Linked DNA regions of Simiduia agarivorans SA1 = DSM 21679. The protein of the gene in region 1 interacts with the protein of each later gene in a pairwise test. Links are inferred from orthologs where the notes say so. Each region holds a gene or a part of one and is shown on either strand. Other genes may lie near its edges. The genes, in order: ftsB and ftsL.

The links.
Region 2: the proteins of ftsB (region 1) and ftsL interact in binary tests that used the Escherichia coli proteins (3 or more experiments, as listed by UniProt). The link is inferred for Simiduia agarivorans SA1 = DSM 21679 from one-to-one orthologs.

What each region holds. Positions count from the first base shown.
Region 1 is NC_018868.3:1,092,055-1,097,572, reverse strand. What follows is about bases 1-2,696. They hold ftsB (cell division protein FtsB), read left to right. Parts: upstream 1-1,049; coding sequence 1,050-1,343; downstream 1,344-2,696. Other genes in these bases: truD (tRNA pseudouridine(13) synthase TruD), read left to right, coding at 2,517-2,696; ispF (2-C-methyl-D-erythritol 2,4-cyclodiphosphate synthase), read left to right, coding at 2,041-2,520; ispD (2-C-methyl-D-erythritol 4-phosphate cytidylyltransferase), read left to right, coding at 1,340-2,041; eno (phosphopyruvate hydratase), read left to right, coding at 1-969. Outside these bases: more of truD, read left to right, coding at 2,697-3,476; M5M_RS04930 (protein-L-isoaspartate(D-aspartate) O-methyltransferase), read left to right, coding at 3,570-4,211; M5M_RS04925 (polyprenyl-phosphate transporter), read left to right, coding at 4,225-5,187; M5M_RS04920 (peptidoglycan DD-metalloendopeptidase family protein), read left to right, coding at 5,275-5,518. UniProt on the Escherichia coli protein: Essential cell division protein. May link together the upstream cell division proteins, which are predominantly cytoplasmic, with the downstream cell division proteins, which are predominantly periplasmic.
Region 2 is NC_018868.3:3,914,550-3,919,756, forward strand. Bases 1-2,671 are described here. They hold ftsL (cell division protein FtsL), read left to right. Parts: upstream 1-1,026; coding sequence 1,027-1,317; downstream 1,318-2,671. Other genes in these bases: mraZ (division/cell wall cluster transcriptional repressor MraZ), read left to right, coding at 1-22; rsmH (16S rRNA (cytosine(1402)-N(4))-methyltransferase RsmH), read left to right, coding at 32-952; M5M_RS17470 (peptidoglycan D,D-transpeptidase FtsI family protein), read left to right, coding at 1,314-2,671. In the rest of the region: more of M5M_RS17470, read left to right, coding at 2,672-3,023; M5M_RS17475 (UDP-N-acetylmuramoyl-L-alanyl-D-glutamate--2,6-diaminopimelate ligase), read left to right, coding at 3,023-4,507; M5M_RS17480 (UDP-N-acetylmuramoyl-tripeptide--D-alanyl-D-alanine ligase), read left to right, coding at 4,504-5,207. UniProt on the Escherichia coli protein: Essential cell division protein. May link together the upstream cell division proteins, which are predominantly cytoplasmic, with the downstream cell division proteins, which are predominantly periplasmic.

The DNA.
Region 1 (5,518 bases):
AATGCCATTCTGGCCGTGTCACTGGCTGCCGCCAAAGCTGCGGCCCAGGCCAAAGGCGTTCCATTGTATGCGCACATTGCCGATGTGAATGGCACGCCGGGCAAATACACCATGCCCGTGCCGATGATGAACATTCTGAATGGCGGTGAGCACGCCGACAACAATGTGGATATTCAGGAATTTATGGTTCAGCCGGTGAAAGCTACTTCGTTTGCCGAAGCCTTGCGCCAGGGTGCTGAAGTGTTCCATGCGCTGAAAAAAGTCCTGTCCGAGCGCGGCTTAAATACCGCTGTGGGTGATGAAGGTGGCTTTGCCCCCAATCTGCCATCCAACGAAGCGGCGCTGCAGGTGATTGCCGAAGCCGTTGAAAAGGCCGGTTATAAGCTGGGTGAAGACATGACCCTGGCGCTGGATTGTGCGTCCTCTGAATTCTATAAAGATGGCAAATACGATCTGGCGGGTGAAGGTAAGGTGTTCACAGCACCCGAGTTCGCAGACTACCTCACCGGTCTTGCCAACAAGTACCCGATTCTGTCGATCGAAGACGGTATGGACGAAAGCGATTGGGACGGTTGGGCAGATCTGACCAACAAAGCGGGTGAAAAAGTCCAATTGGTCGGTGATGACCTGTTTGTGACCAACACCAAAATCCTGCGCGAAGGTATCGAAAAGAAAATCGCTAACTCCATTCTGATTAAATTCAATCAGATCGGTTCGCTGTCTGAAACACTGGACGCCATTAAAATGGCTCAGGATGCAGGCTACACGGCGGTTATTTCTCACCGTTCCGGCGAAACCGAAGATACCACCATTGCCGACCTGGCGGTGGCAACTGCAGCGGGCCAGATTAAAACCGGCTCTCTGTGTCGCTCTGACCGCGTGGCCAAATACAACCGTTTGCTGCGCATTGAGGCTGAACTGGGTAACACCGTTGCTCCTTACCGTGGGCGTGCGGAATTCAAAGCCTAGTTACAGGCGATGAATCAGAACGGGCAGCTTGCTGCCCGTTTTTCGTTTAAGCTAGACAAAATACCAACCGCGAACCCGCTATGAAATGGATGTTACCGCTACTGCTGATGTTGCTGGCAGGCTTACAGTACCGGCTGTGGGTCGGCGAAGGCAGCTATGCGCACATCAACCGGCTGGAGCAGGAGATTGAACGTCAGCAGATTGAAAATGACAAATTGCGTGAACGCAATCGGGTGCTGGCAGTCGAGGTGGAAGAACTGAAAACCGGGTTGGATAGTGTCGAGGAACGAGCGCGTCAGGAAATGGGCATGATCAAAGACGGAGAAACCTTCTACATGATGGTGGAACCCAAAAACCGGCCAGCCAAACCGTGAATACACCAAAAATCTGGGTGTTGGTTCCCGCTGCGGGCACGGGCTCGCGCATGCAATCCGAAACCCCGAAACAATATCTGTCACTCAATGGTCAGCCAGTGCTCGAGCATACGCTCAATGTGTTGTTGCAAACGCCACAACTGGCCGGTGTGATAGTGGCGCTGGGCCCGGAAGATGAACGATTCGGCAGCCTGGCTGTGGCACGGGACCCCCGGGTGCAACCGATTGTCGGTGGTCGTGAGCGCGCGGATTCCGTGCTGGCCGGCCTGCGTTACCTGGCCAAACGCGCGGCGTCCCACGATTGGGTGTTGGTGCACGATGCGGCGAGACCTTGCCTGACCGTTTCCCTGTTGCACAGCTTTTGCGAAAAAGTGGCTTCGGAAACCGAGGGCGGCATTCTCGCCGTGCCGGTTGCCGATACCTTGAAATGGGTTGAGCAATCCACCATCGGTCGTACGGTCGATCGATCACATTTATGGGCGGCACAAACCCCCCAGATGTTTCCCTTATTTACCCTGACCCAGGCGCTGGATGCAGCCTTGACCGAAGGCGTCCCGGTGACGGATGAAGCCAGTGCCATGGAGTGGGCGGGTCATACCGTTGCGGTCGTGCCCGGCGCGCCTGGCAATATCAAGATTACCCAGCCCCAGGATTTAGCGCTGGCCGCACTGATCTTGCGTGCCCAGGAGGAGAGCTAATGAGAATCGGACACGGCTACGATGTGCATGCCTTTGGCCCGGGTGAAAAAATTGTCATGGGTGGTGTAGTGATTCCCCACGAGCAGGGGCTGATTGCACACAGCGATGGCGATGTGCTGTTACATGCGTTGTGCGATGCGCTTTTGGGTGCCTGTGCATTGGGTGATATCGGCAAGCATTTCCCGGATACCGATGCGCAATACAAGAATGCCGACAGTCGTGCGCTGTTGCGCATGGTGTTTGCGAAAGTCCGTCACGCGGGTTTTCGTCTTGGCAATGCGGATCTGACTATTGTGGCTCAGGCGCCGAAAATGGCGCCTCACATAGAGCGGATGGTGGCAAATATCGCTGAGGATTTATCAGCCACGCCTCAGCAGGTCAATGTGAAGGCCACTACCACTGAAAAACTGGGTTTTACCGGTCGTAAAGAAGGTATTGCCTGCTACGCAGTGGTCTTGCTGGAAGCGGTAAACGCATGAATTTTTCGCTCGATTTTCCCTTTGCTTATGGCCGTCCCGCCGCCGTTGCGGGTTTCCGGCAGGCGTGTGAAGACTTCGTGGTAGTAGAGCAGTTGGGGTTGGAGCCTGCGGGGCAGGGCGAGCACTGGCTGGTGGAAATACTGAAGCGTGACGACAATACGCCCTGGGTGGCTAAACAGCTGGCGCGGCTGTGTGGCGTGAGTCCGCGCGATGTAGGCTACTGTGGTATGAAAGACCGGCGGGCTGTTACCCGCCAGTGGTTCAGTGTGTACCTGCCCAAGGGCGACGCACCGGATTGGGCTGCACTCAACAGCGATACCATTCACTGGCTGCAAAGCGTTCGCCACACACGCAAGTTGCGTAGGGGAGAACATGCCGGTAATACGTTTGAAATCCGGCTGCGGGATTGTGCCTCCCATCGACAGGATATAGAGCAGCGCCTCAGTCAGATTGCCCGCCTGGGTGTCCCCAATTATTTTGGCGAGCAACGTTTTGGCCGCGATGCCGACAATCTGCAGCGCGTAGAAACGGTGTTGGCCAAGCGCGGCAGGAAAAACACCCAGGAGGCCATGGTGCTATCTGCCGCCCGCAGCTGGTTGTTTAATCAGGTGTTGGCCGCGCGCGTGCAGGCGGGTAACTGGTGCGATTTTTTGCCCGGGGAGACGGAATTAACGGGGCCGCTGTGGGGGCGGGGGCGAAATCCTGCTCCTGAGTCTGTCTGTGCGCTGGAAATGCAGGCATTGGCCCCTTGGCAGACCTGGCTTCAGGGCCTCGAACATGCAGGCTTGAGCCAGGAACGGAGGGCATTAATCCTGCAACCGCGGGACCTGCAATGGCATTGGGACGGGGACGATTTGTTGTTGCAATTCGGCTTACCCCCTGGGCAGTTCGCGACCGCGTTACTCAGAGAGCTGGCGCAATTGAAAACGCCGGATTTAGACATCGGATCAGTGTGATATAGTTCACGGCAAACATCATGTGGCGGGACCTCCGCCTGAGACAGGTTCGGAGAAACTTGCTTGAATACGTTGTTACTGCAAGGGGTTGGCATGACCTCCCAGCGCACCCGCGAGCGCCTGATTTCGCGCTTGCAAGAGCAAGGGGTCAGCAACGAGCAGGTGCTCGATGTGATTCGCAACACCCCGCGCCATATTTTTCTCGATGAAGCGCTTTCACACCGGGCCTATGAAGACAGTTCCCTACCAATCGGGTATGGGCAGACGCTATCTCAGCCCTACATTGTTGCGCGCATGACGGAACTTCTTGTGGGTGCTGCGGCCAAACTCGACAGGGTGCTTGAAATAGGCACGGGTTCTGGCTATCAAACTGTGATTCTTGCGCAATTGGTCAAGAGCCTGTATTCGGTGGAACGCATACGTCCGCTGCAGGAGAAAGCCCGTGAGCGCATTAAGCTATTGGGCTTGCGCAACGTTTTGCTGCGCCACGCGGACGGTGGTTTTGGCTGGCCGGAGCAGGGCCCCTATGATGCAATTCTCAGTGCCGCCGCGCCCCGTTCTGTGCCTGAAAGCCTGAAGCAGCAGTTAGCGCCCAACGGCGTGCTGGTGATTCCGGTGGGTGGCGAGCAGCAGGAGTTACAACTCGTTATGCGCGACGGCGATAGCGATAAATTCGTTACCCGGGTCATTGAGCCGGTCAAGTTTGTTCCCCTATTGTCGGGTACTACCCGCTGACGACAGATTATTTATGACTCATCCAATCAAGCGTTATCTCCCCGTGTACCTGAAGGGCATGGCCATGGGGGCCGCCGACGTAGTGCCCGGTGTTTCTGGCGGTACGGTGGCGTTTGTGACCGGCATCTACGATGATTTCCTGAACAGCCTGCGCAGTATTCGGCCGGCTACCGTAAAGCTTTTATTGCGCGAAGGACCGGGGGCTGCCTGGCTGGCGATTAACGGCAATTTTTTATTGGCTGTGGTGGCTGGCATCGTCACCAGCCTGTTCAGTTTTGCCGGGTTGATCAGTTATTGTCTGCAAACCTATCCCTTGCTGGTCTGGTCATTATTTTTTGGTCTTATTCTCGCGTCGGCGTTGTACATGTTCCGGCAGCTGGAGACCCGCGGTTCAGGCGAGTGGGTCGCGCTTGTGGCCGGGTTATTGATTGCCTGGTTGATCAGTATTGTCCGCCCTACCGACTTCCCGCCTTACGACTGGATGTTGTTTTTTGCCGGCGCGCTGGCCATTTGCGCGATGATTCTGCCCGGCATATCCGGCAGCTTTATTTTGTTGTTGATCGGCGCTTACCCCTTGTTTTTGCATGCGTTGAAAACGCCCGACCTGGTGATGCTCAGCTATTTTCTGGCGGGTTGTATCGTAGGCTTGCTCAGCTTTTCCCATTTCCTGGGCTGGCTGTTGCGCCGATTCCGGGCCAAAACCCTGGCATTGCTGACAGGGTTTCTGTTCGGTTCGCTGAGTGTGATCTGGCCCTGGAAGGAAGTTGTCCAAACGCGCATCAACAGTCGGGGTGAGGAAGTACCGTTTATCCAGAACAACGTGTTGCCTGCAGTCTATGAGCAGGCGACCGGCTTGGACTCTCAATGGCCGGCCTGTGTACTTGCTATGCTGGTAGGTATCACGCTGGTGTTTGGCATCGAATGGCTGGCGGCTAAGTTGGCACAGGGGTCTGGTCCGGAACCCGCTGAAAAATGATGACTAACTCACAAAAACAGTCCGTTATTTTAGACTTCTTTATAATAAGTTTTTCATATTAATTACGAAAACGAATAAGCGAGGGTCATGAAAGCCTGGATCGAAAGGGGTTTGTTGCGGTTTTATGACAGCCGGCGCATTGGCCAAGTTGGCCTCCTTTTGGTTTTGCTGTCTGCCCTGATTTCATGTGCAGGACCTGGTGGCGGAGCCCCGGTCTATGAACGAACACAGGCGCAGACCCGTGTTGGCGCTAAGACCCATCGGGTCCAGAAAGGCGAGACGCTGTACTCCATCGCGTTTCGCTATGGCGTTGATTACAAAGAACTTTCCA
Region 2 (5,207 bases), 2.8 Mb from region 1 along the record:
AATGCAGTCGCTGTCTTTATAAGGGGCGGCCATGGTTGCGCAAGAACACTACACAGTACTGCTCAATGAGGCGGTGGACGCTCTGATCACCGATCCCTCGGGTATCTATGTGGATGGCACTTTTGGCCGCGGTGGCCATAGTCGTCTGGTGTTGACGAGACTCGCAGGCGATGGGCGATTGATAGGGGTTGATAAAGACCCCCAAGCCATTGCCTCGGCCGAAGCACTGGCTGCCGCAAACAGCCGGTTTTCGGTCCGTCATGGCAGTTTTGCCCAGATCGGCGAATGGTTTGAGCCGGCTTCCGTTGATGGTGTTTTGTTGGATCTGGGGGTGTCGTCGCCACAGTTAGATCAGGCTGAACGGGGTTTTTCGTTTATGCAGGATGGCCCGCTGGATATGCGCATGGACACCACCAGTGGTCAGAGTGCTGCGCAATGGTTGGCAGTGGCTGAGGCGGAGGACATTGCGTTTGTATTGAAAGAGTTTGGTGAGGAGCGCTTTGCCAAACGCATGGCGTCGGCCATTGTGCGCGAGCGCGACATTGAACCTATCACCACAACCGCACGCCTGGCAAAAATTGTGAGTGAGGCGAATCCTGCGTGGGAAAAAGGTAAGCACCCTGCAACGCGGGCCTTTCAGGCGATCCGCATATTTATCAATAACGAGTTGGGTGATCTGGAAGTTGTTCTGGAGGCTGCTCTCAAGGTGCTCAAGCCGGGTGGCCGGTTGGTGGTGATCAGTTTTCATTCGCTTGAGGATCGCCTGGTCAAACGATTTATCCGTGATAAAGAGCGCGGACCGCAGCTGCCCAAAGGGTTGCCGGTGATGGAAAGTCAGATAACGAAGACGCTGAAGAGTCTGGGTAAGGCGGTGAAGGCCAGTGCCCGTGAGCTCGATGAAAATCAGCGCTCACGCAGTGCGGTTATGCGCTGCGCAGAAAAACTGGGCTGAGGCCTGTGGGTCAGACTGTTGGTCTGATCATTTGAGCTAACAACGACAAAAGGGGCAATTGGGTGTCAAATCCAATGGCAAATACAACGCAGCCGAAAGGCCTGTTAATTGCAGTGGTAGTAGCGCTGTGGTTGGCCGTGACTGCGTCCGCGTTACTGGTAGTGGGTGCCACTCACCAGGCGCGTCTGTCGTTTTTTGAGCTTGAATCCCTGCGACGCGAAGCGCAGGAACTGGAAATCCAGCGCGGTCAGTACTTGCTGGAGCAAAGCACCTGGGCGGCCTACAGTCGGGTGGAAAATCTGGCGCATAAAAAACTCGGTATGCGTCTGCCCGAGCCGAGCGATATTGTTATGGTGACGCCATGAAACGGCCGCAGGCGAATCACCAACTGGCGCGCTGGCGTTTGGTGTTTGTGGTGTTGGTGCTGCTGCTGCTGGCCGGATTGCTGCTGGCTCATCTCGCTCGCGTTCAGGTATTGCCGGGTGAAGAGAAAGGTTTTGAATTCCTGCAGAACCAGGGTGAAGCCCGCACTCTGCGCGAAGAGCGCATCGCCGCCTACCGCGGCGTGATTACCGATCGCAATGGCGAGCCCTTGGCGGTCAGCACGCCGGTTCTCTCTTTGTGGGCCAACCCAAAATTAGTGCCCGATCAGTCGGTTGATCAATTGGCCAAAGCGCTGGCCATTAAGCCGTCTCAATTGCGTCAGCGCCTGGCAGCCAATGCGACGCGTGAATTTATCTACCTCAAGCGACACCTGCCACCCCAGGACGCCAACAAAGTGTTGGAGTTGGATATTCCCGGTGTCAGTGCTGAACAGGAATACCGTCGCTATTACCCGGCAGCAGAAGTTACCTCGCACCTGGTGGGCTTTACCAATGTGGATGAGCGGGGGCAGGAAGGTATCGAGCTGGCCTACGATGCCTGGCTGGAAGGGCACGCAGGTTCGAAACAGGTGTTACGCGATCTGAAGGGCCGCAATATCAAGGAAGTGGCGCTGTTGAAGTCGGCCGAGTCGGGTAAAGATCTGGCCTTATCCATCGATCTGCGTTTGCAGTACCTGGCCTATCGCGAGCTGAAAGCGGCGGTGCAGGCACACCAGGCCAAAGCAGGTTCAATTGTGGTGATGGATGTGGGTACCGGTGAAGTACTGGCGATGGCAAATCAGCCCAGCTACAACCCGAATGATCGCACCAACCTCACCCCGGCGGCATTGCGCAACCGCGCCATCACCGATCAGTTTGAGCCGGGCTCAACGGTTAAACCGATTACTATCATGACGGCGTTGGAAGCGGGTACGGTGTCTCCGCATACCACCATTGAGACGTCGCCGGGCTACATTCGTGTGGGCAAGAAAACGCTGCTCGATCCGGTCAATTACGGCACCATCGATGTGACCAAAATCATTACCAAATCGAGCCAGGTTGGATTGACCAAGGTTGCGCTCAAGCTGCAGCCTGAAATGATCCGCAATATGTATGCGCGGCTGGGTTTTGGTCAGGTGACCGATTCGGGCTTCCCGGGTGAAAGTGCGGGCCAGCTGCCTAATTACACGCGTTGGCAACCGATTGTTCAGGCGAACTACGCCTTTGGATACGGTCTTACTGTGACCGCTCTGCAATTAGCCCAGGCCTACACGACCATCGCTGCGGGCGGTGTGAAAAAGCCCGTGAGCATTCTGCGTCTGGACGCACTGCAGGACGGCGAGCGCGTTGTAGAGCCGCGTTATACCGGGCAGCTGGTCGACATGTTGAAAACCGTGGTTCAGCCGGGCGGTACGGCTGTGCGTGCCAATCTGGAAACTTACCCTGTCGCCGGCAAAACCGGCACCGCCCATAAAGTCGGACCCAATGGTTATGAGGCCAGCCGCTACCGTTCATTGTTTGCCGGCATGGCGCCTGCGGATGATCCGCGTCTGGTCGTTGTCGTGGTGATTGATGAGCCGGGTGCGGGTAAGTATTTTGGCGGCGACGTGGCGGCACCTGTGTTTGCACGGGTGGCAGACAGTGCCTTGCGCACGCTTCAGGTGCCGCCGGTGATGACACAGCAAGTGGCACGGGGAGGCAGACACTGATGACAACTCCGTCTGTAGCGCTCAAACATTTGCTGCCTGAATGCGCATTGGCACCGTCCCTGGCGGAAATATCTGTTACTGGTGTGACGCTGGATAGCCGTGAAGTGAACAGCGGTTATGTGTTTCTGGCCATGCAGGGTACCCGTGAGCACGGGATTCGTTATCTGGATCAGGTGTTACAGGCCGGGGCCGTTGCGGTGCTGGTGGAGCAGGCGGATGACCTGCCCGCAGCGCTGCCGGAAAACGCGGTAGTGATTGACGCCTTGAGTGCCAAGGCCAGTGAAATCGCTGCCCGCTTTTACGGCTTGCCCGGTCAGGAGTTGCACACTATCGGTGTGACCGGGACCAATGGAAAAACCACCTGCACACAGTTGTTAGCGCGTTTGTATCACGCGCTGGGTGAGCGCGCGGCGGTCATGGGCACGATGGGTTATGGGCTGATAGGTAAGCCTTTGCGGGATACCGGCATGACCACGCCGGATGCAGTGTCATTTCAACGTATCCTGCGCGATTTGCGCAACCAGCATGCACGCCATTTGGCAGTCGAAATATCCTCTCATGCGCTGGCCCAAAACAGAGTGGCTGCTGTACCTGTACAGACCGCGGTATTTACCAATCTCACCCGCGATCACCTGGACTTTCATCAGACCATGGAGGCTTACGGTGCCGCCAAGCGTGCACTGTTTTCTCAGCTGGGAATCAAGCGCGGCATTATCAACATCGACGATACCTTTGGTCGCGAAATGTCTTCTGCCTTGCCGGGGTTGACGGTGATTACCTATGGCCTTGCACCGGATGCTCAGGTACGCGCCAGCGAAATCCGATACGAAACCCGTGGGCTACAGGCGCGTGTTGACACGCCATGGGGCGCCGGCGAGTTGCGTAGCCAATTGGTGGGTGAATTTAATTTGCATAATTTATTGGCCGTTGTCGCTACGGCTTGCGCCGAAGGCTACAGCCTGCAAGAGGTGTTGGCGGCGGTTCCTACCTTGCGCCCGGTGTGTGGCCGGATGGAGTTGTTGGGGGCTGACCAGTCGGTGCAGGTGGTGGTCGATTACGCCCATACGCCCGATGCCTTGCGGGCGCTGCTGGCTGCAGCCCGCGCCCATTGTGCGGGCAAACTCTGGTGTGTATTTGGCTGCGGCGGTGATCGCGACAAAGGCAAGCGCGCGGACATGGCGCGCATAGCAGAAGCCATGGCGGATCAATGCGTTGTTACCAGCGATAATCCTCGCACCGAAAACCCCGAGCTCATTATTCAGGATGTAATGGCCGGCTTTAACGAACCTGACCGTGTTATCCAGCAGGTGGATCGCAAGGCCGCGATCGCGACTGCGGTGGCGCAAGCGCAAGCCGGTGACTGGGTGTTGGTGGCAGGTAAGGGCCACGAAGACTACCAGATTATAGGTACCCGCAAGCTGCCGTTTTCAGATCAGGAAGAGGCGCGCAAGGCGCTCGCGCTTCGCGTCGGGGGTGCTGCATGATTACTGCCGTTTCGCTGCACGCCATGCAAGCCCGTTTTGGCGGCTCGCTTTCCGCCGCTGACGCGAGCGTCGATCGCGTGTGCATTGACAGTCGTACACTCAAACCCGGTGATTGTTTTGTCGCCATCGTGGGCGAAAACTTTGATGGTCATACCTTTGTTGAGGCGGCTGTGGCGGCGGGTGCGCAGTCACTGGTGGTGAGTCAAGCATGGGCAAAACAACATGCCCCCTTGCCGGTGCCCACCTGGCAGGTTGCCAATACCACCGAAGCACTCTGGCAATTTGCCAGAATCCAGCGCGAGCACTTTCAGGGGCCGGTTGTGGCGATTACCGGTAGCGCCGGTAAAACCACAGTTAAACAGATGCTGGCAGCCATTGGTCAGGCGGCCTTTGGCGCCGATGCCGTATTGTTCACGCAGGGCAATCTCAACAACCATATCGGGGTGTCCTTGACCTTGTTTTCGCTGACACCCGCACACCGTTTCGCCGTTATTGAGATGGGCGCCAGCGGGCCCGGCGAAATTGCGCCGCTGGCGTGGCAGGCCCAGCCGAGTGTATCGGTAGTGAACAACGTGATGCCGGTGCATGTGGAAGGATTTGGCAGTGTTGCCGGTGTGGCGGACACCAAATCGGCAATCTACGACGGTTTGTCAGCAGAGGGCGTGGCAGTCATCAATGCCGACGATGGGTTTGCGCCAGC